Regions from separate parts of the Vibrio sp. NH-UV-68 genome, predicted to be linked through region 1. Evidence: predicted binding sites of a transcription regulator. Region 1 holds the regulator's gene; each other region holds the start of a gene.

Region 1 (7,367 bases):
CAGGCTATGCCGGAGGCTCGGAAGTCAGTAACGCGCGAATGATGGCGAAAGTCGCCCTCGCCCTTGGGGTTTCTAAATCAGACATCATTTTGCTCGAAACCGCCAAAGACACGTGGGAAGAAGCGCGTCAAGCAGCCGCTTTCGTCACCACTAAACAGTTGGTGGTCGTAACGTCAGCGAGCCATATGAAGCGCGCGTTACATGAGTTCCACTCGGCCGGCTTAAAACCTTACCCAGCACCGACCAATTATTTAGCTCAGTCGAATATTACCCAAGCATGGGAAAAATATACGCCCAAAGGGAAATACCTTGAGCAAACGGAACGCTACTGGCATGAAACCTTAGGCCGCTTGTGGCAAAAACTGCGTGATTGGGCATCTGATTACGAACAAAAGGCGCTCCAATCAGCCGAGAGCCAAGTCTAAACCTCACCGATAAAAAAGACCGTGGCATGCCACGGTCTTTTTTATCGGTCATTTTAATCAGTGATAGCCACCTAATCACCCGCGAACATATACCCTTCACCGTGAACCGTAACAAAGATTTGTGGATTCTTAGGATCAAACTCCATCTTGGCACGCATACGACGTATCAAGACATCAATGGTACGATCATTCGGCGCATCAACTCGATGGCTTATCATATTCAGAATACGTTCACGACTGAGTACCTGATTCGAGTAGCTCGACAATGCCACCAGCAATTCATACTCAGCTTTAGTCAGTTTAACTGGCTCACCATTGCGACTTAGAGCGCGGCGTTGAATATCAAACGTCCAATCACCGAAGCAAACTATATTATCATTACCTGCTGATGATTTACTTTTATCGCTTGAGTCTCGCGCCGAGGCAATACGCCACAATAAATTTTTCACTCGTACTAAGAGTTCACGTAGTTCAAAAGGCTTAGTCACGTAGTCATCTGCCCCCATCTCTAAGCCAACAATTTTATCGATGCTATCCGTGCGTCCTGTGACCAGGATAATTCCAATGTTAGATTGACTGCGAAGCTCACGTGTTAGCATCAACCCATCTTCACCGGGAAGATTGATATCTAGCATCACGAGATCAATCGCGTTATTACTGAGTGCTTCACGCATTTGTTGGCCACTTTCGGCCTCACTCACTTGGTAACCTTCATGTTGAAAGTATCCAACTAGCTTATTGCGCGTCACTGCGTCATCTTCTACAACGAGGACATGATAGCTCATCTACACCACTTTATTTGCATTGGTCATGGGTCTACCAATTATTCTATTCATAAATAGTCACATTTCTAGTAAACATGAGAGTAAAACCAAGAAAGATGATTTTTTCTTGATTCAAGACAAACCCACTCCTTTATTCATAATCTTTCATATCTACTCTTATGCTGACATATGAGCCATTATCGCTATTCATTTTTATTGGTTACACTAATAGGTAATTATTTTAGGAGTAGCCCCTAGTGCAAGAAACTAAAGCATTTAATGAAAAACGCGCCGAAATCTATTGGTGGTTGTCGAGCCTGTTCGCAAAAGAACTGACCGAGGAGAACTTACAGCAATATCATTCTGCTCAAATTCGCTCTTTTCTTTCAGGGTTAGGAGAAAATGCCGAGCTGAAGCCCGCCGTTGAGCGTGTGGTTGATGCACTCAATCGCCTGATCGACAGGGAAGATTCTCAATTGGAATTAGCAGCCGACTTTTGCGACCTGTTCTTAAAGTCTGACCGAGACTCTGCGCTGCCTTACGCCTCTATGTATATTGGCAAAAATGGCTTGCTTAATGACACCCCCGCCAAAGAGTTAGAAGCGTTAATGAACGAGCATGGCGTCTCAGTTGAACACGGACTCAATGAGCCTGTCGACCATATCGCTATCGTACTCGATTTCTTAGGTCATTTAATTATCCGCTCCAATGAGCTTGAGCAACAACGTCACCTTGAAGACGCGTTAATCCAACAAGCGCAATTTATTCAGGCCCATTTGTTGAGTTGGGTGCCACAGTTCGTTGCGAAGTGTCAAAAACTGGACCAATTTGGTTTCTATGCTGCGATTGCGAGTTTGACCGAAGCGTTCCTTAAACTCGATAGCCACTACTTAATTGGTGATGAATAAAAAACGTTGTGAACTCAGGCATGCCCTTTGCGCGTTTTTTGTTTGCCCTAATGACGTTTGCGGTCTAAAATTGTGACCGAAAACGATAAAAAATTAACGACTAAAATACAAACCGCTAGTTAAGAGCGGTTTTTGTGTTTCTGGTACTTCTGCCTCGATATTCTAAATTAGGATATAACCTTGTGGCAGTCATCGACAGGACAAAACCTATGGCCACTATTAAAGATGTTGCTCGCCTCGCTGGTGTATCAACGACCACCGTCTCTCACGTAATCAATAAAACGCGATTTGTAGCTGAAACGACTCAAGAAAAAGTAATGGAAGCGGTTACTGAGCTAAATTACGCCCCGAGTGCCGTTGCTCGTAGTTTAAAATGCAACACAACTCGAACCATCGGCATGCTCGTCACTCAATCAACCAACCTTTTCTTCTCTGAAGTTATCGATGGTGTCGAGAGTTACTGTTATCGTCAAGGTTATACACTGATCTTGTGTAACACGGGTGGTATTTACGAAAAGCAACGTGACTACATTCGCATGCTCGCAGAAAAGCGCGTCGATGGCATTTTGGTGATGTGTTCCGACTTGACCGAAGAGTTGAGTGAAATGCTTGATCGCCACAAAGACATTCCGAAAGTGGTAATGGATTGGGGCCCTGAAAGCTCACAAGCAGATAAAATCATTGATAATTCCGAAGAAGGTGGCTATCTAGCGACCAAATACCTGATTGACCACGGTCATAAAGAGATCGCTTGCCTAAGTGGACATTTCGAGAAGGCCGCCTGTCAAGAGCGCATCCGTGGCTTTAAGCGGGCCATGACTGAAGCCAATCTAAGCGTAAATGAAAATTGGATCCTAGAAGGCAACTTTGAATGTGATACCGCTGTTCTTGCCGCGGATCAAATCGTTGCAATGGATAAGAAACCAAGCGCTGTTTTCTGTTTCAATGACACCATGGCACTCGGTCTGATGAGTCGCTTGCAGCAGAAAGGTATTCGTATCCCTGAAGACATCTCTGTGATTGGCTACGACAATATCGAACTGGCAGAATATTTCTCTCCACCACTCACAACGGTTCACCAACCAAAACGTCGTGTGGGTAAGAACGCATTTGAGATCTTGCTTGAGCGCATTAAAGATAAAGAGCACGAAAAACGCATCTTTGAAATGCACCCTGAGATTGTTCAACGAAGCACCGTTCGTAACCTCAATAAATAGCCTCTGATTTCACTCAACTGAGTTGTTTAACCTTAGTTGAGTGAACCAATAACAAACATTTATGAGACATGTATCACATATACTTCACATTAATGTGATGCTCTACGCATATTTATTTATCCTTTCAGAGTTCGCAACAAGCCACGAACAGGGCAAACCACTTCGAAAGGGTGGGACGCAAAGCCTCCGGCCTTAAACATTTTATGTCAGGTAGCGGGGTTGCCGATGGCAAATATGCATACCGTCTTAAGACATACCTACAAAGGTATAACATCATATTGACACAGTAACTGCATTTTTTTGCTATTCTCTCGGACCTGAATTGGTGGCGTATATTTATACACCGAGATAAAGACAGCATGGATAAACCTATTTTAAAAGACTCAATGCGATTCTTTGAGCAGCTTGGAAGCATCAAGTCTCGCTCAATGTTTGGTGGTTTTGGAATTTTTGCCGATGACACCATGTTTGCACTGATCGTTAACAACAAACTGCATGTTCGTGCCGATACAGCACTAACGAAACAATTCAAATCTCAAGGTCTTGAACCCTACGTTTACAAAAAACGGGGTTTCCCAGTTGTGACCAAATATTTTGCTCTAGATGACGGCTTAATCGCTGACACAAGCAAAACCTTAGAGATAGCGCGGCATGCACTCAGTGCAGCCAACAAAGAGAAGCAGACTCAGTCGCAAGCAAAACCAAACCGGCTCAAAGATTTGCCTAACTTACGCCTAGCAACGGAGCGTATGTTAAAAAAGGCCGGAATTGACACGGTGGAGAATCTTGAAAAGACGGGGTCGGTTAACGCATTCAAAGCGATACAGTCTACCCACTCTACCGATGTTAACATCGAACTCCTCTGGGCTTTGGAAGGCGCGATAAAAGGCACACATTGGTCTGTCATTCCTCAAAACAGACGCCAAGAGTTACTCAATCAGCTCAGCCACTAAGTTAAATATGATAAAAAAGTCAGCCATTGGGCTGACTTTTTTTGTTTTCAGTGAAATATAAATCTTGCTTTCTCTGTCTTGTCTATTAACACTTGAAACGCATCTGCTTTAAATCAGGACGGAACGTCACAATGAATAAGAAAGTCATCTTTGGTGCCATTTTTTTGGCCTTAATTGTCATCTTGGGGGTCAACTTTGGCCAGTATTTGACCTTGGAAAATGCCAAAGCACAACAAGCAGAACTCGCGGTCTTTATTCACGATAATTTTGCCCTCTCCGCTGCCATTTATTTTTTCGCTTATGTCGCCGCAACCGCTTTCTCGATTCCCGGAGCTGCGGTAGTGACCTTACTCGGCGCGGCACTGTTTGGCTTTTGGACAAGCTTGTTTTTGGTCTCTTTTGCCAGCACCATTGGCGCTACTCTGGCATTTTTAAGTAGCCGCTACCTGTTGCGTGATTGGGTTCAGTCAAAGTTTGGCGATAAGCTTAATGCCATTAACCAAGGTATTGAGCGCGACGGCGCGTTTTACCTGTTCTCGTTACGACTTATCCCTGTTTTCCCCTTCTTCCTGATCAACTTGTTGATGGGGTTAACGCCACTTTCAACCCTGCGTTTCTATTTAATCAGTCAATTAGGTATGCTTCCAGGGACCGCTGTGTATCTTAATGCTGGTACTCAACTCGCACAGATTGACAGCCTGTCTGGTATTGTCTCGCCCAGTGTTTTACTCTCTTTTGCCCTACTTGGGCTTTTCCCTGTGATCGCTAAATGGATCATGGCCAAGCTTAAAAATACCCCGCCGACATCGAATGGAAACGTTTAGTGAAGATATTTACCGCAGCAACCCCGACCGAGGCGCATATTGTTTGTGAGCTATTAAAATCGAACCAAGTGTCGTGTGAAGTGCGTGGCGAAGGTATTTTTGGTTTACAAGGTGAAGTGCCGTTCGGTGAAAACAGTGAACCCTATGTGTGGTTATTGGATAACGATACGTTGCCACTTGCCCAAGCCATCATCGCTGACTACCAACAAGCCCATCTTGGCGAACAGTGGCAATGTCATCAGTGCCATGAAAGCAATGAGGCACAGTTTGGCATTTGTTGGCAGTGTGGTGCGACTGCGCCTTAAATACCTTAGCATTGGTGCCTTAAGCAGTAGGAGAGTCGATCTGTTTCTGGATAAACGCAATAGAGTGCTGATTGAACTCTTCAGGGCGTTCTACATTACACACATGACCACAATCTGCAATTTCAAGTAACTGACTTTTGCGATGTGCCGCCACCATCTCTTTAACTGGCTGGATAAACATATAGTCACGCTCTCCCATTAGGTAAAGCGTCGGAATGGGTATTTCCCGATCCTTAAAATAACGCATCAGTGGGTTCACTTCTGCGGTAAGTATAAACCAACGTTTAAACTCTTTCTGACACAGCTTTTTCGCTTCACGGATAAACAGGTGTCGAGACTCTTTTTGCGTCCTTTGCGGCATGACAATGTAAGCAAACAGGCTATATAGCCACATGTAGGGCAAGATATGCTTACATAGATTACCAAGCTTGACCAACACCTGAGAACGGGTGTTTAAACGCGTTACCGCACCACCAAGAACCATTGATTTAACTCTGTCAGTCGCCAGCTCAGCTAAATTGCGCACAATGATGGTACCTAAAGACATACCGACAAAATGAGCAGAGCGAATCTTTAAGTGATCCAACACTTTGAGAATATCAAGCGTGACCGACTTGAAGGTATAGCGATTTGACATTAACTCTTTCAACAGCTGATTTGATTTTCCGTGACCACGTAAATCAATCAACAACAAGTTAAAATGTTGCTTATAAGCTTTGATCTGCTTAAACCAAATGGATGAACTGCCTCCTGCACCATGCACAAAAACCACCCACTCATCACTGGTTGGGTGCGCAAAGGTCTTATGAAAAAGCAAAGTGTCACTCATAGTCAAAACAAATAAACGCAGTTGATGTTGGCTTAGGAGATTACCACAAAGATAGCCGAATTTGAGTCGTCTTGCGTTAAATCTTGGCGAATGTAGCGATAAAATTGTAAACAGCCATCAAAAAAGGCGCCATATTGACGCCTTGTGAATACCAATTATGCACCTAGTGCACTCTGGTAGAGTTTAATGTATTGACTGGCGGATTTTTTCCAACAAAAATCTTGCTCCATCGCATGCAACTGCACGCGTTTGAACTCGTTCGGTTGTTGAAGATAAAGTAGCAAAGTACGCTGAAGTTTAGCCAATAGCGCCAGAGGATAAGGCTCATCAAACATGAACCCCGTCGCTTGAAGTGGATCGGTATCATAGTCGCGAACACTGTCACGTAATCCCCCGACACCACGCACGATAGGTAGAGTGCCATAAGCCATACTGTAGATTTGATTCAGTCCACAGGGCTCAAATTCGGACGGCATAACAAAGAAATCACTGCCTGCTTCGACTAAGTGTGCGAGCTCATTATCGTAGGCTTCAACAAACGCCAACTTATCTGGATTATCGTCCGCCACTTCTCGCAACGCAGCAGCAAGTTCAGGATCGCCCGTACCAACAATGACTACTTGCACTTGGTTGTGCAAAAAGTCTTCCAGTATAGGCAGTAAGTAGTGCACCCCTTTCTGATGAGTCAAACGACAAACCATTCCATACACCGCCACATCGAGCTCTTGCAACCCTACATGTTGCTGCAACGCGCGTTTACATGCTTTCTTACCACGAACCATACTTTGACGATTCGCTTTGTAGTTAGCAGGTAATAAAGGGTCAGTCTGTGGGTTCCAAGCTGAATAGTCGCAACCATTAAGAATTCCAACCAAATCAAGCGCACGACTTTGAAACTCCACCGCCATACCATGACTACCTAACTCGGTGGTAAGCTCTTGGGCGTAAGTAGGGCTGACAGCATTAATTTTGTCCGCGTTCATCACCCCGGCTTTCAACATGGTGACATGAGTACTACTGACCGCAGCATCAGGAGCAAAACGAGTATGCATTTCAGGTAGGAACTGCAACTCATCGTAACTAAATACCCCTTTGAATACCGCATTGTGGACTGAAATAACGCTTTTGGTTTGTGCAAAGAA
Region 2 (7,367 bases), 240 kb from region 1:
ATTGCTGCGTTGGGTTGCCGTGATTATCGACATAACGCAGTGCTACCGTGCCCGAGCTTTCGATAGCGTTTAAGTGCTCGTTATCACGAACCTCTACGCGACCTTCACCGTGAGAAACCGCGATTGGCATACGAGAGCCTTCCATACCATTGAAAAATACAGAATCTGACTTCTGCACTTCTACTAGGCTAAAGCGAGCCTCAAAGCGCTCCGATTCATTACGAACAAAACGTGGCCAATATTCTGCACCCGGAATAAGCTCGCGCAAGTTCGACAGCATCTGACAACCGTTACATACACCGAGAGAGAAAGTATCTTCACGCTTGAAGAAGCCTTCAAACTGGTTACGTGCCTCTTCATTAAACAAAACAGACTTCGCCCAACCTTCACCAGCACCGAGTACGTCACCGTAAGAGAAACCACCACACGCTACCAGGCCGTTGTACTCTTCGAGAACTGCTTGACCCGTTAAGATGTCGCTCATGTGAATATCGGTTGCTTCAAAACCTGCACGGTCAAACGCAGCTGCCATTTCAACGTGAGAGTTAACCCCCTGCTCACGCAGAATTGCCATCTTAGGTTTCGCCCCTGTATTGATATAAGGTGCAGCAATGTCTTGGTTAACATCAAAGCTTAGTTTCACGTTCAGACCTGGGTCTGTGTTGTCTTTCTTCGCTTCAAACTCTTGGTCTGCACATGCTGGGTTGTCACGCAGGCCTTGCATCTTATGCGTTGTCTCAGCCCAGATAGTACGTAGTTCGGTACGATTACGCTCAATCACTACAGACTCGCCAGACTTAATCACTAGCTCATCAGAGTCTGAAACGCTGCCGATAACGTGTGAACAGGCGGCTAACCCGTTTGCCGCTAGAGTAGAAAGCACTGCATCTAAGTCGTCGTTACGAACTTGGATTACCGCGCCTAGCTCTTCGTTGAAGAGTGCCGCTAGCGTATCTTCACTGTTCTCAGATGCAGATAAAAGCGCTTCAATGTTGGCGTTAACACCACAATGACCTGCGAATGCCATCTCAGCCAGAGTCACCAATAGACCACCATCGCCTTTATCGTGGTAAGCGATAACTTGATCGTTTGCAACTAGGGCTTGAACCCCCTGATAGAAACCTTTGAGCTGCGCTGCGTTGTCTACGTCTGCTGGCTTATCACCAAGCTGCTTGTACACTTGGGCTAGTGCCGTTGCACCAAGGCGGTTCTTACCGTTACCTAGGTCAATCAGTACCAGTGATGAAGCACCTTTGTCTGTGCGAAGCTGAGGTGTGATTGTCTTACGCACATCTTCAACACGCGCAAATGCAGTAATCACGAGAGAGAGCGGTGATGTGACTTCTTTCTGCTCACCGTTATCGACCCACTTCGTCTTCATCGACATTGAGTCTTTACCCACTGGAATCGTTAGACCCAGCGCAGGACAGAGCTCTTCACCGACCGCTTTCACCGCTTCGTAAAGACCTGCATCTTCGCCCGGGTGACCTGCTGGAGACATCCAGTTAGCCGATAGTTTAATGTGTTTGATATCGCCAATGTTGGTTGCTGCGATGTTAGTGATTGCCTCACCTACCGCAAGGCGTGCTGACGCGCCGAAATCAAGAAGAGCAACTGGCGTACGCTCACCCATCGACATCGCTTCACCGTGGTACGTATCGTAGCTTGCTGCCGTTACCGCGCAGTTTGCCACGGGCACCTGCCATGGGCCAACCATTTGATCACGAGCCACAAGGCCTGTCACCGTGCGGTCACCAATGGTAATAAGGAAGGTTTTCTCAGCAACAGTTGGCAAACGCAGTACGCGGTCTACCGCTTCGTTTAGCTCAATACCGCTACGGTCAATGGCCGGGTTATTGGCTTTGAGTGTTTTCGCGTCACGATGCATCTTCGGCGTTTTGCCCAATAAGATGTCCATTGGCATGTCGATTGGCGTATTGTCGAAGTGTGAATCTTCCAGTTTCAGATTGCGCTCTTCTGTCGCCACACCGACGACGGCGTATGGTGCACGCTCACGCTTACAAATTGCGTCAAATACTTCCATATTTTCTGGCGCAACAGCCATTACGTAACGCTCTTGAGATTCGTTACACCAGATCTCTAATGGGCTCATACCCGGTTCGTCGTTTGGTACATCACGTAGCTGGAAAATACCGCCACGTTCGCCATCATCGACAAGCTCTGGTAATGCATTCGAGATACCGCCGGCACCGACATCGTGGATAAACGCGATTGGGTTCGCATCACCTAACTGCCAACAACGGTCAATCACTTCCTGACAACGGCGTTCCATCTCGGGGTTTTCACGCTGTACTGAAGCAAAATCAAGATCTTCAGCAGACTGACCAGAGGCCATTGAAGAAGCGGCACCGCCACCAAGGCCGATATTCATGGCAGGGCCACCAAGAACAATAAGACTTGCTCCTACTGGGATCTCTTTCTTTTGTACGTGCTCGTCACGGATATTCCCCATACCACCAGCAATCATAATTGGCTTGTGGTAACCACGCACTTCAACACCGGCGTGAGAATTGACTTTTTCTTCGTATGTACGGAAATAACCTAGTAAGTTTGGACGACCAAATTCGTTGTTGAACGCCGCGCCACCAAGAGGGCCTTCTAGCATGATGTCTAGCGCATTAACAATGCGACCCGGCTTACCAAAATCGGTTTCCCATGGCTGTTCAAAACCTGGAATACGCAGGTTAGAGGTTGTGAAACCAACCAAACCGGCTTTTGGCTTACCACCAATACCGGTTGCGCCTTCGTCACGTATTTCACCACCAGAACCTGTTGAAGCACCCGGCCAAGGAGAGATCGCGGTTGGGTGGTTGTGGGTTTCCACCTTCATTAAGATGTGCGCTTTCTCTTGGTTGTAACCATATTGGCGCGTTTCAGGATTAGGGAAGAAACGACCCACATCCGATCCAACCATTACCGCTGCGTTATCTTTGTACGCAGACAGAACGTAGTCTGGAGTGGTTTCAAATGTGTTCTTGATCATCTTAAACAGAGACTTCTCTTGTTTAACACCATCGATAGTCCAATCAGCATTGAAGATCTTGTGACGGCAGTGCTCTGAGTTCGCCTGGGCAAACATCATCAGTTCGATGTCTGTCGGGTTACGCTCAAGTTTGGTGACAAAGCTTTCTAGTAGATAATCAATCTCGTCCTCTGCCAGAGCCAGACCTAAGGTAATGTTGGCATTTTCAAGCGCTTTACGTCCACCGCAAAGCAGATCCACGTCAGCCACTGGTGCCGGCTCTGCGACTTGGAATAGTGCTTGCGCTGAATCGAAATCAGTAAAGATCACTTCCATCATGCGGTCATGTAAGATCGCTTTAAGCTCAACCAATTGAAGCTCAGAAAGTTCTGTTGATGATTCGATGTAATAGGCAGTGCCGCGCTCAAGACGGACGACTTTGGTTAACCCGCAGTTGTGCGCAATGTCGGTTGACTTAGAAGACCAAGGAGAAATCGTGCCCGGACGTGGCGTTGCCAGCAGCAGCAAACCCGTTGGTTCGTGCTCTTCAATTGTCGGACCGTAAGTTAACAGTTTTTCCAATTTTTGCTCTTCCGACGCATCAAGGTCGGCAGACAGATCGGCAAAGTGGGTAAACTCAGCGTAAACGCCCGTTACAGGCAGGCTTAATTCACGACAAAGCTCTAGAAGCTTACTAACACGAAACTCAGATAGAGCTGGGGAGCCACGCAAAATTCTCATGTGCTTAGGTCTCTTATGCAATTGATTAAGGTGATATTGGAATAAATTCAGTGAGTTACTGTTTTTTCTTCGAAGCTATTGCCGAAGGTTTACAAACCTATGCCGATTCCACCTCTTCACTTGCGAGCGCATTATAAAGCAATTACTTTTGTGATGTAACACCAAAAGCAACCGTTTGCGTCATTTTTTTTGTCAAATTTGAAATACAACCAACATCTAAAATTAAGCGCCCTTATCTCGAACAAGTACGGATTGACTTGCCTTGTTATACCACTTTGATATAAATGCCCTACTGAATGCATGAGAATGTCGTTAATGAAAAAGCATTGCCTAAAACAACTGACATCCTTCAGCACACTGATCTTTTCCGTGTTACTGATGGCAGGTTGTCAAATTGAGTCTGAGCCAAAGAGTGAATTAGAACTTATCAAAGAGCGCGGCGTCTTGCGCGTCGGCACACTCAACAATCAACTCTCTTACTATATTGGTCCTGACGGCCCGGCGGGTCTTGACTATGAACTGGCACGTGAGTTTGCCAACGAACTCGGTGTGCAGCTCGAAATGAAGCCCGCTTATCGTATCTCGAGTCTTTACCCTGCCTTACAACATGGTGAAATCGACATTATTGCCGCAGGTCTAACCCAGTCACCGGAACGCCTAAAAGCTTTTCGCCCTAGTCCTTCTTATTACTATGTCAGCCAGCAAGTGGTGTATAAAAAAGGTCATTGGCGGCCACGAACACTCGAACAGTTACTTAAAAAACAGGCGCAACTCATCGAAGAAAATAATGGCGAAGATGTACTGCGAATTGTGAGTGACTCGCATTTCAATCAGAGCCTGGCCGAGATCCAAGCCGAGCATCCTGAATTTTCTTATGACATCGACCCAAATGCTGACGTCAATGATCTGCTCAAAGCGGTCTCTGACGGCGACTTACTCTTTACTGTGGCTGACTCGGTCGAAGTGTCCCTGTCCCAGCGAATCTACCCCGATATCGCCCTTGCCTTTGAGCTCACCGAAGATCAACCGATTTCTTGGCTTTTGCGCCGCTCTCAAGATGAAAGCTTATATGGTTTGCTGATTGAATTCTTTGGCGCCATCAAGCAGTCAGGTCATCTAGCTTCATTGGAAGAAAAATACATCGGACATGTCAGTAGTTTTGACTATGTCGATACCCGTGCTTTCATTCGCGCTCTTGATTCCAAGTTGCCGAAGTGGTCACCGCTGTTTAAAAAATATTCTGACGAGTTTGATTGGCGGCTAGTTGCTGCATTAGCGTACCAAGAATCTCATTGGAATCCGCTCGCCAAATCGCCAACCGGTGTCCGTGGCATGATGATGCTGACCTTGCCAACGGCGAAAAGCGTTGGCGTAACCAATCGATTAGATCCAGAACAATCAGTGCGTGGCGGCGTCGAATATCTACGTCGCATTGTCACCCGCATTCCTGACTCGATTGAAGATCACGAGAAAATTTGGTTCGCTTTGGCCTCTTACAATGTTGGTTACGGCCACATGATGGATGCGCGGCGCTTAACCAAAAAGCAAGGGGCTAATCCAGATGCTTGGTCTGATGTCAAAGATCGCTTGCCTCTACTAAGACAGAAAAAGTACTACAGTCAGACTCGTTACGGCTTTGCCCGTGGTGATGAGGCGCGTAACTACGTTGAGAATATTCGTCGCTATTACCAAAGCATCATTGGTCATGTTGAGCAGCAAACGGCCAACGATGAAGACAATGATATCAGTGATTTAGCTGTAATTGAGTTTGCAGAAGAGACACTCGCAACGACTGACGTTGATGAAGACAATGCAAATGATGGTGAAGAAGAAATTGAACAAGATGTTATTGAAAAATAACGCCCTGTTCCAAGTGTGTCTTTCAAGTAACGAATTGACATACTTGACTTCTTGGCATTAAAACCATAAATAGTAAAAGTATTGACCATCTTGTGCGGTTGTTCTTAACACTGTCACAAAGCTTCGGTACAACGGAGCGACAAAGACGGTTTCAGTGCGTTTGAAGCCGCAGCGCATTTGTTCTTACTTTAATTACAATAGGAGGTTGTTTTATGCAAAAACGTAGAATGCAGTCAAAACGCCTTAATAAAACGGTTACCGCAACTCGACGCAAGCGTATGCTCAGCAACAACAAGAAAAAAGTCATTGCACGTCACCGAGCGTTTATGCAGTTGATCACCGAGTAACTTAAACCCACAAGCGCCTTATTTAAGGCGTTTGTCTTATCTGATGAGCACTTACTCGTGAGGCTGCTGCGGGTCGTCTTGCTCACTCCCCCTGCTCTACTTGTTTCGCCTGCTTCCTTTGCGCTTTTTGTTCTTTGCGTCGGCGTTTAAAAAAGCTCTGCAACTGAGCTCGGCACTCTTGCTCTAACAGTCCGCTTTCTACATCGGCATAATGGTACGCCGCTTGATGCTCAAACAAATTCAGTACCGTTCCGGCCGCTCCCGCTTTAAGATCTGGCGCTCCAAATACAATACGTTTAACTCGGCTGTGCAATAGTGCTCCTGCGCACATTGGGCATGGCTCTAACGTCACATATAACGTGGTATCAAGTAAGCGATAATTGCCTAACACTTGGCCGGCTTTACGCAGCGTTTGTATTTCAGCATGTGCCGTCGCGTCATGTTCGCTGATGGATAAGTTCCATCCCTCGGCAATAATTTGACCGTCTTTAACTAATACCGCGCCGACCGGCACTTCGCCCTGTTGCTCAGCGAACTCTGCCAGCTGCATCGCTCGACGCATAAACTGGTGATCTTGCTGACTAAATGGGCTTAATTGTATGTTATCGCTCATGATTGTTCTCGGTTTAGCGCTGTAGATAAATAGTCAATCAGGGTGCGGACTTTTGATGTCAACATTCGGTTTTGCGGATAGAGAGCCCAAATGCCTTCCTGATTGCCTCGATAAGGCGTCAGAACCTCGACCAAATCGCCCGCCTCTAAGTAAGGTTGCACATAATAATCGGGAAGCTGCACAATACCCAACCCTTTTAGCGCCGCATCAACTAAAGCATAGCCACTATTGCACTGCAGACGCCCCTCGACATGAATCAACCGCTCGGCGCCGTTGTCATCGAAGCGCCAGTACTTAGTCGAGCCGCGCAAACATTGGTGTTGTTTAAGCTCTGACAGCGTATACGGCTCGCCGCAACGCGAAAGATAACCAGGGCTGGCGCAGACAAACACATGTCGTTCAAGCAGCTTACGCGCCATCATGCTGGAATCTTCCAGCTTACCTAAACGAATCGCTAAATCGTAACCCTCTTGAACTAAATCCATGCGTTGATTCGACAAGACTAAATCGAGCTCAATTTGAGGATGCTGCAACAAAAACCGATGCATTAACGGCGCAAGTACTTGCTCACCAAACGTCACTGGCGCCGTCATTTTTATTTTTCCTGTCGGCGTGGCTTGCAACTGTGTAACCGCAAGCTCTGCCAACATCAGCCCCTCAACCAAAGGTTTACAATGTTGATAGTAAGTCTCGCCAACTTCAGTCACCGAGACTTTACGTGTGGTTCGTAGCAATAACTTAACCGCCAGCTTTGCCTCTAACGCCGTAATGCGTCGACTGATATTGGCAACCGAGGTCGATAATTTTTCCGCGGCCGCTGTAA
Region 3 (7,367 bases), 1.2 Mb from region 1:
ACCTTGTTGAGCCCGCGAAATTCATTAAGTCACGGATTTTACAAAATCCAGACTACCAAGGTGAAAATGATACGCTGGTACTTTCTCGCCCCCAAGTTCATGGCATCGCCACAGAAATTTTCGGCAATTGGGAGACATTTAAACACTTGCTACCAGATAATGAACGCAAAGAAGATTGTACCCAGACTGCTGCAACCAAACTCTTCAAGGCATTGATGACCTCATTAGGGTATATCTGGCCTAAAGGGGGCTATCAAAGCGAGCCTAAAAAAGTGAAACTTTCATTGGACGCGAGGGCTCTAGCTTGCAAAGAAATGATTCAACTAAGTTAAAAAAATAACATCAAACGGCTAAAATTTGACCAAATATAAGTAGTAGTGAATTGAGTAACTGATTGAAATAACGGATCATTACAACACTAGTAAGGGGTTCAAAATCTCATTTGAATTCTTAAGAAAACTTCGGCTAACCGCCGAAAAGGAGTCATCTATATCTGACTCTCCATAACGACAATAACTAAACGACGAGAGACTAAATGAAAAACAAAGAATTTATTCGAATCAATGATCTAGCTGACTACCTTGGTATCAGCAAAGTGACAATCTGGCGCTGGAGAAAATCTGGGCAACTACCGAAACCAACCGCGATAAGCCCAAAAATCGTAGGTTGGAAGAGAGAAACAATCGAAGCTTGGATAGAAGAAAGTGCGGGCGCAATGCCGTACTAACACTTAAATCCGAGATCTATAAAAACACAGACTTTACGTACAAACATGAAGAGCTGTGGGAAGGGGCGAACAAGTCAATTCGCCTATAAGGCATATCCATGGACAGCCTCCAACATGCAATAAATAAACAAAGTTATGTAGCATTAATGCCACTTGCACAACATTCTCTGCCAAGCCTAGTGAAACGTTCCTGTATGAACTAGGCAACCAACCACCCCGTCTCTCTCAAACGCTCCATCAAACTCACTGCCCGCATAACCACTCTTAATTACGCTCGTTAACATCAGTCCGTAATCGGGTTTTGGCTAAACACAAGCACTAGAAACTACAGTAAGTTAAGTGACAGTATCTCAAAAAAGATTACATCCGATTTCGTTTAGCTACACGCTTACTTGACTAGTAACTTGACTAGAAATTCCAGAAATGAAAAGGGGGTTAGCAAGTACTAACCTGCTAACCCCCAAAATATATGGCACGCCCTGTAGGATTCGAACCTACGACCACATCCTTAGAAGGGACGTGCTCTATCCAGCTGAGCTAAGGGCGCGCTACAGGGACAGAATTATACGAGTTCAAACTGTTAACACAAGAGCTTTTGTTAACAATCTATCCTGAATGAACAAAAAAAAGTCACCGCAGCATTAATTGCTTAAATTTACCACGAAGCAAACGTTTGCTTATAGATGTTCATTAAATAATTTGCGACAATGCGCGGCAAATAAGTCGCCATTCATTTCTTAAGGAAAGTCATGACAGCTCAAAATATCGATGGAACTCTTATTTCTCAAACAGTGCGCTCTGAAGTTGCGGCACGAGTAAAGGCTCGTAAAGAAGCGGGGTTACGTGCCCCAGGACTTGCAGTAGTGCTAGTTGGCGAAGACGCCGCATCACAAGTGTATGTAGGCAGCAAGCGCCGCGCGTGTGAAGAAGTAGGATTTGTATCCAAGTCATTTGATTTACCCGCCAGCACAAGTGAACAAGACCTTCTCGCATTAATTGATGAGCTAAACAACGACGCTGAGATCGACGGTATCTTAGTTCAACTTCCGCTACCAGCGGGCATCGATACCACTCACGTTCTCGAACGCATCCACCCTGAAAAAGATGTCGACGGCTTTCACCCATATAATGTCGGGCGCCTAGCACAACGCATTCCTAAGCTTCGATCATGTACGCCAAAAGGCATTATTACCCTACTTGACCGTTATAACATCGATCTACGTGGTAAACATGCGGTTGTTGTTGGTGCTTCCAACATCGTCGGCCGCCCGATGACCTTAGAGCTATTGCTTGCGGGTTGTACGACAACCACATGTCACCGTTTTACCAAAGATTTAGAAGGCCATGTTCGTCAAGCAGATGTCGTGGTAGTTGCGGTAGGTAAGCCGAACTTCATCCCAGGTAACTGGATTAAAGATGGTGCAGTCGTGGTGGATGTTGGTATTAACCGTTTAGAGTCTGGCAAGCTTGTCGGGGATATTGACTACGCAAATGCAAAAGAGCACGCAAGTTTCATCACGCCAGTCCCTGGTGGTGTTGGCCCAATGACGGTCGCTAGCTTGATTGAAAACACCATGCTCGCCTGTGAGCAGTTCCACACCAAAAAATAATCTCAAACAAGATCGAGATAAAACAACGGGCAGCCCATTGGGCTGCCCGTTTTATTTAGATTCAACTCAAAAAGCACAAGCCTAACCGCATATGCCCTATGCGCCTTGTTACAAACTGAGAATAACACCTGCAATAGAGGCACTCATTAAATTGGCCATCACGCCCGCTGCAATGGCGCGGAACCCATATTTAGAAATAAACGGGCGTTTCTCAGGCACTAGGCTACCTAGCCCACCAATCAACATCGCCATGGTTGAAATATTAGCAAAACCACATAATGCAAAGGTAACAATCGCTTGCGAGTGTTCACTCAATTGACTCTGCACTTCCATCAATTGAATGAAGGCGACAAACTCATTAACCACAATTTTATTGCCAATCAAAGATCCTGCGGTGACCGCTTCATGCCAAGGAATACCCACTAACCACGCCACTGGCGCAAACAGGTAGCCAAGGATAAGTTCAAAGCTCAGCGAAACCCCAATGAAATCCCCAACCCAGCCAAGCATACCGTTAAGCATGGCAATCACACTGATAAATGCCAGCAACGTTGCACCAACTGCAACCGCAATTCGTAAACCCGACATCGCGCCATCTGCCATGGCTTCAACGACATTGGTCGCTTTGGGCATTTCTGCGTTATCAAGCTCAGTGGCACTATCGATCGTTTCGGTCTCTGGCACTAAGATTTTGGCCATTAGCAAACCTGCTGGCGCTGACATAAACGCTGCCGCAATCAGGTAGTTGAGATCCACTCCCAACGACGCGTAACCGACCAAAGTGCCACCAGCTACAGACGCCAGTCCACCAGTCATCACTGCGAAAAATTGTGAATTTGTCATTTGTTTAAGGTAGGGCTTTACCACTAACGGTGCTTCTATCATGCCAACAAAAATGTTCGCCGTTGCCGAAAGCGACTCGGCGCGGCCAATACCAAGTAGTTTTTGCAAACCACCGCCAATGAAGTTAATCACTTTTGGCATCAACCCAATATGATAAAGGCCTGAAATCAGAGCAGAGAAGAAAATGATGATACCAAGCACATTGATCGCAAAAGTAAAACCACCCGTAGCTAAACCACCAAATAAGAAAGTAATACCTTCTTGTCCATAATTAATCAGGTTGGACACAGCCCCCGTAACGCTACTTAACGCCTCTTTGCCCGCCGGAACATAAAGTACCAACAAGGCAAAGGTAATTTGCAGCACAAAAGCCAGTGACACTGTTTTAAAGTTGATTTGCTTTCTATTTGTAGACAGTAGCCAAGCGGTGAATAGTATGGCGACGATACCAAGTATTGAGTTCATAAAATGAATCCGACAAAAAGGGGAACAAGAGTGGCGTCGGAGTCTATTGATTTAAAAATGAGATGCAAATCACAGTTGTTAAATGGATGTATTTTATGCCGAGCAAAAAAACACCACCTTCTTAAGTCATTGATTAAAAAACATATAAACGTTTGCTTAATTCGATTTTTTCTATTTGGAAATTATGTTTATGGACTCGGAAAAACTTGTTCGTGAGCACTTGTCTAATCAAGGTCGTTGTACATATGGCGCGAGCCTCTTATCCCAGTGACACGGATTACCGATTTTTTGTTTAATAAACTCAATGACAGCGACCGTCTTCTTAGGCAAATAACGACGACTTGGGTAAACCGCATAAAACGGCATACTCTGGCATGCACACCAATCGGGAAACAACTGAATCAGTTGCCCACGTTTAAACTCGTCACCAATCAGATAAGTTGCGAGATATGCAATCCCCCACCCTGCCACCGCTGCATCGCGAACTGCTTCTGCTAAGTCTACCGAGTAGTTACCCGACACTTTGATATTCAGCTGCTCTTGATGGTTGCTGAACGCCCATCGAGTGTAATCTCTCTCCCAACTACGATAGATCAAGCAGTTGTGATCAATTAGCTCACTGGGGTGAATGGGGGTTTGATGCTTGACTAAGTAATCAGGAGACGCAGCCACCACAAACTGAGAGTCAGCCAAACGCTGAGCCACGTATCCTTCGGGTAAATGTTCATTGTTGGTGATCCAAAGATCTAGCCCTTCTTCTAGCATGTCCACCTTGTAATCAAAGAGGTGAACTTCAACTTGCAGATTTGGATACTGTCGACGCAGCTCATCAATAGCAGGAATGATATGCAAAGTCCCAAACGACTGAGATAAGCCGATCTTAACCAAACCTGCGACTTCGTCTCGCTGGCTCTCCACTTCAAGATCTGCCTCACCCACAATCGACACTAACTGAACACAATGCTGGTAAAACTTCTGCCCCACTTCTGTTGGCGTAAAACTACGGGTAGTACGTTGTACAAGCTTTACACCTAGTGAGGACTCCAACTGTGCCAATTGTTTGCTGACATGAGAAACCGACACCTCAAGACTCTTGGCTGCTAAAGTAAAGTTCTTATGTTTTAGCAAAGCGGCAAAGACCACCATTTGCGCAGCACGTTCTGAAAGCACATTCTCTCCAAAATGAAAAAGGAGCTCAATTGAGCTCCTTTGCAATACATTGTTTATTTACAAAGTAATTCTATCCGCCAAATGACTGACGGCAAGAGCGAAGTAGTAAGAGCGATTCCACTTCATTAATACATTGTAGTTATTGTACACCAGATAAACACGGCCATTAGCGTCATCAGGAGCGATCAACCAAGCCTTAATATCCTTATCAAGTATGGGTAACGGACGACCATCGTAGCGAGTGACGCCGAGCTTACTCCACTGTTGTAAGTACTTACCTTTCTCGTCACTACGACCTTGAATACTGGTATCAAACCCTTGCGGCAGTTTAACCTGACGCCCCCAAGTGTATGTGTCACTCCAACCTGATTGACTGAGATAATTAGCCGCAGAAGCAAAAACATCGGCTTCAGTGTTCCAAATATCTTTCTTGCCATCATCATTGCCGTCAGCGGCAAAGGAAAGAAACGAACTCGGCATAAATTGACATTGCCCCATCGCGCCAGCCCATGAGCCTTTGAAGTCGTTGAAATCGATATGCCCTTCATCAAGAATTTGCAGCGCAGCCATGGTCTCTTTGCGGAAAAAGGCCTCACGTCTGCCATCGTAAGCAAGGGTCGACAGAGCATCGATCACTGGGTAGTGACCAGTAAAAGTACCAAAGTTACTCTCGACGCCCCAAAGGGCAACAATAAACCGTGGCTGAACACCATATTGCTCGCCAATCCTACTTAGGTCAGCGTAATGCTTCTGGTAGAGATCTTTGGCTTGTTTGACTTTCCAGTCTGGCACAGCGCGTGGAATGTACTCATCAAGAGTGAGCCTTTTCTCAGGCTGGTTTTTATCCGCTTTGACCGCACGCGGTTTATGCGTGACATCCGCAAATGCTTGGTTGAGCACTTGTTCTGAAATGCCTTTTTGACGGGCTTCTTGTTTTAAACCTTCGACATATTGTTCGAAACTCACTGGGTTGGCATTCGCCGAACTGGCGAGAGCGAGACCTAATGCGACTGACAGTAGTTTTTTCACATTGCCCTCCTTGAGCAATAGAATCGGCAATCTTAGTTAGCGTTATTTTTATTTAGATTGCTGGCGAGTTTGTTTGTGCTCTTTGTATTCGTCTAATAAATTTTTTGGCGGTGGTGGAAGCTGTAAAAAGTAACCATCATCTAGCAGCGATTGCTTCACTTTTTCAATATCAACTTGTGCTAAGGTTCGTCCGTCTAATTTGACCACCATAACCATAGTAGGTTTGCCAAACATCTGCATCAATGTGTCAGGAACTTGTGAAAAATCATCCTTTTTAGGAATGTATAGATAAGCGCCTTCTTTTTTAGCACTTTTGTATATTGCACAAAGCATTGTGAGCCTTTAGTCCGATTATTGGGTGGAACGTTAATGTTTCGCTATTTTTGAGAGCAAAACGGTCAATTGAGCGCAAGATAACTTGCTGTGCTTATAATGGGAATATAACATGACACCCCTAGTCTCAAGCAACGCCCTTAAGAGGTTGTAAGTAAAAGATGTCACATACCCCAGACCTAAAAGGCAGTAGCTTTACTTTGTCAGTTTTACACCTTTCTGACAATGATATTGACAGAACAATCGATTTTCTACAGCAAAAGGTAGAGCAGGCACCAGCATTTTTCTCGCATGCACCAGTGGTGATCAATATTGCCCAAGTCGAGGGTGAATTAGATTTTCAGAGACTAAAACAGGGCATTTCCCAAGCGGGCATGATTCCCGTAGGGGTGACTGGCTGTAAAGATAAGCGGACGCAAAACCTAGCCTCTGAAGCCAAGTTTGCCGTGATGTCAGCCAGTAAGTCGCCGTCCCAAGCCCCGGCGAAAATGGCACCGACTAAAGTTATTCGCACTCCGGTCCGTTCTGGCCAGCAAATTTATGCCAAGGACGCTGACTTAGTTGTGCTCAATCATGTTAGCGAAGGCGCTGAGGTGATCGCAGATGGCTCTATCCATATCCATGGCACATTGCGTGGCCGCGCAATCGCAGGAGCAAGCGGTAATACCTCTGCGATGATAATCTGCAACAAACTTAATGCAGAACTGATGTCAATTGCCGGACACTACTGGCTTACCGAGCAATTCCCAGAACAGTTCTGGCAACAAAAGATAATGTTCAGTTTGGACAATGACTCGCTCAAGTTCGAGTTGTTAACAATTTAAAAATAAAAGGAACGGATAATGGCACGCGTTATTGTTGTCACTTCAGGTAAAGGCGGAGTGGGTAAAACCACATCTAGTGCCGCGATCGCTTCTGGTCTGGCGGTAAAAGGTAAAAAAACCGCCGTTATCGACTTTGATATCGGCTTACGTAATCTCGACTTAATCATGGGCTGTGAGCGCCGCGTCGTTTATGACTTTGTTAACGTCATCAACGGTGAAGCGACTCTCAATCAAGCGATGATCAAAGACAAACGCACAAAAAACCTGTTTATTTTGCCTGCCTCACAAACACGCGATAAAGACGCATTGACTCGAGAAGGCGTGCGCCGTGTTCTCGACGAACTCGATGAGATGGGCTTTGACTTT

Evidence for each region. The regulator PurR, encoded in region 1, represses purine synthesis genes. The targets are predictions, from matches to a motif close to TNANGNAAACGTTTNCNTNA.
Region 2: purL (phosphoribosylformylglycinamidine synthase) is a predicted target of PurR. The motif match lies at 3,888-3,907, and genes of this name have one in related genera.
Region 3: ViNHUV68_RS09935 (NupC/NupG family nucleoside CNT transporter) is a predicted target of PurR. The motif match lies at 3,786-3,805, and genes of this name have one in related genera.

The regions. Positions count from the first base shown of each region.
Region 1 is NZ_CP134975.1:1,017,328-1,024,694, reverse strand. Features, by position in the region: gene elyC (envelope biogenesis factor ElyC) at 1-425, shown strand, start outside; gene torR (two-component system response regulator TorR) at 497-1,210, opposite strand; gene torD (molecular chaperone TorD) at 1,447-2,097, shown strand; gene purR (HTH-type transcriptional repressor PurR) at 2,307-3,314, shown strand; cyclic di-GMP riboswitch class I at 3,456-3,541, shown strand; gene ViNHUV68_RS04780 (TfoX/Sxy family DNA transformation protein) at 3,674-4,267, shown strand; gene ViNHUV68_RS04775 (TVP38/TMEM64 family protein) at 4,399-5,091, shown strand; gene ViNHUV68_RS04770 (putative signal transducing protein) at 5,091-5,396, shown strand; gene ViNHUV68_RS04765 (alpha/beta fold hydrolase) at 5,416-6,225, opposite strand; gene glgA (glycogen synthase GlgA) at 6,381-7,367, opposite strand, start outside.
Region 2 is NZ_CP134975.1:776,537-783,903, reverse strand. Features, by position in the region: gene purL (phosphoribosylformylglycinamidine synthase) at 1-3,724, opposite strand, end outside; gene mltF (membrane-bound lytic murein transglycosylase MltF) at 4,040-5,584, shown strand; gene ViNHUV68_RS03670 (hypothetical protein) at 5,797-5,931, shown strand; gene tadA (tRNA adenosine(34) deaminase TadA) at 6,014-6,544, opposite strand; gene ViNHUV68_RS03660 (LysR family transcriptional regulator) at 6,541-7,367, opposite strand, start outside.
Region 3 is NZ_CP134975.1:2,203,617-2,210,983, forward strand. Features, by position in the region: gene ViNHUV68_RS09915 (DEAD/DEAH box helicase) at 1-332, shown strand, start outside; gene ViNHUV68_RS09920 (AlpA family transcriptional regulator) at 536-727, shown strand; tRNA gene ViNHUV68_RS09925 (tRNA-Arg) at 1,198-1,274, opposite strand; gene folD (bifunctional methylenetetrahydrofolate dehydrogenase/methenyltetrahydrofolate cyclohydrolase FolD) at 1,477-2,337, shown strand; gene ViNHUV68_RS09935 (NupC/NupG family nucleoside CNT transporter) at 2,446-3,645, opposite strand; gene ViNHUV68_RS09940 (LysR family transcriptional regulator) at 3,874-4,815, opposite strand; gene ViNHUV68_RS09945 (lytic transglycosylase domain-containing protein) at 4,873-5,844, opposite strand; gene ViNHUV68_RS09950 (YcgL domain-containing protein) at 5,893-6,177, opposite strand; gene minC (septum site-determining protein MinC) at 6,339-7,001, shown strand; gene minD (septum site-determining protein MinD) at 7,020-7,367, shown strand, end outside.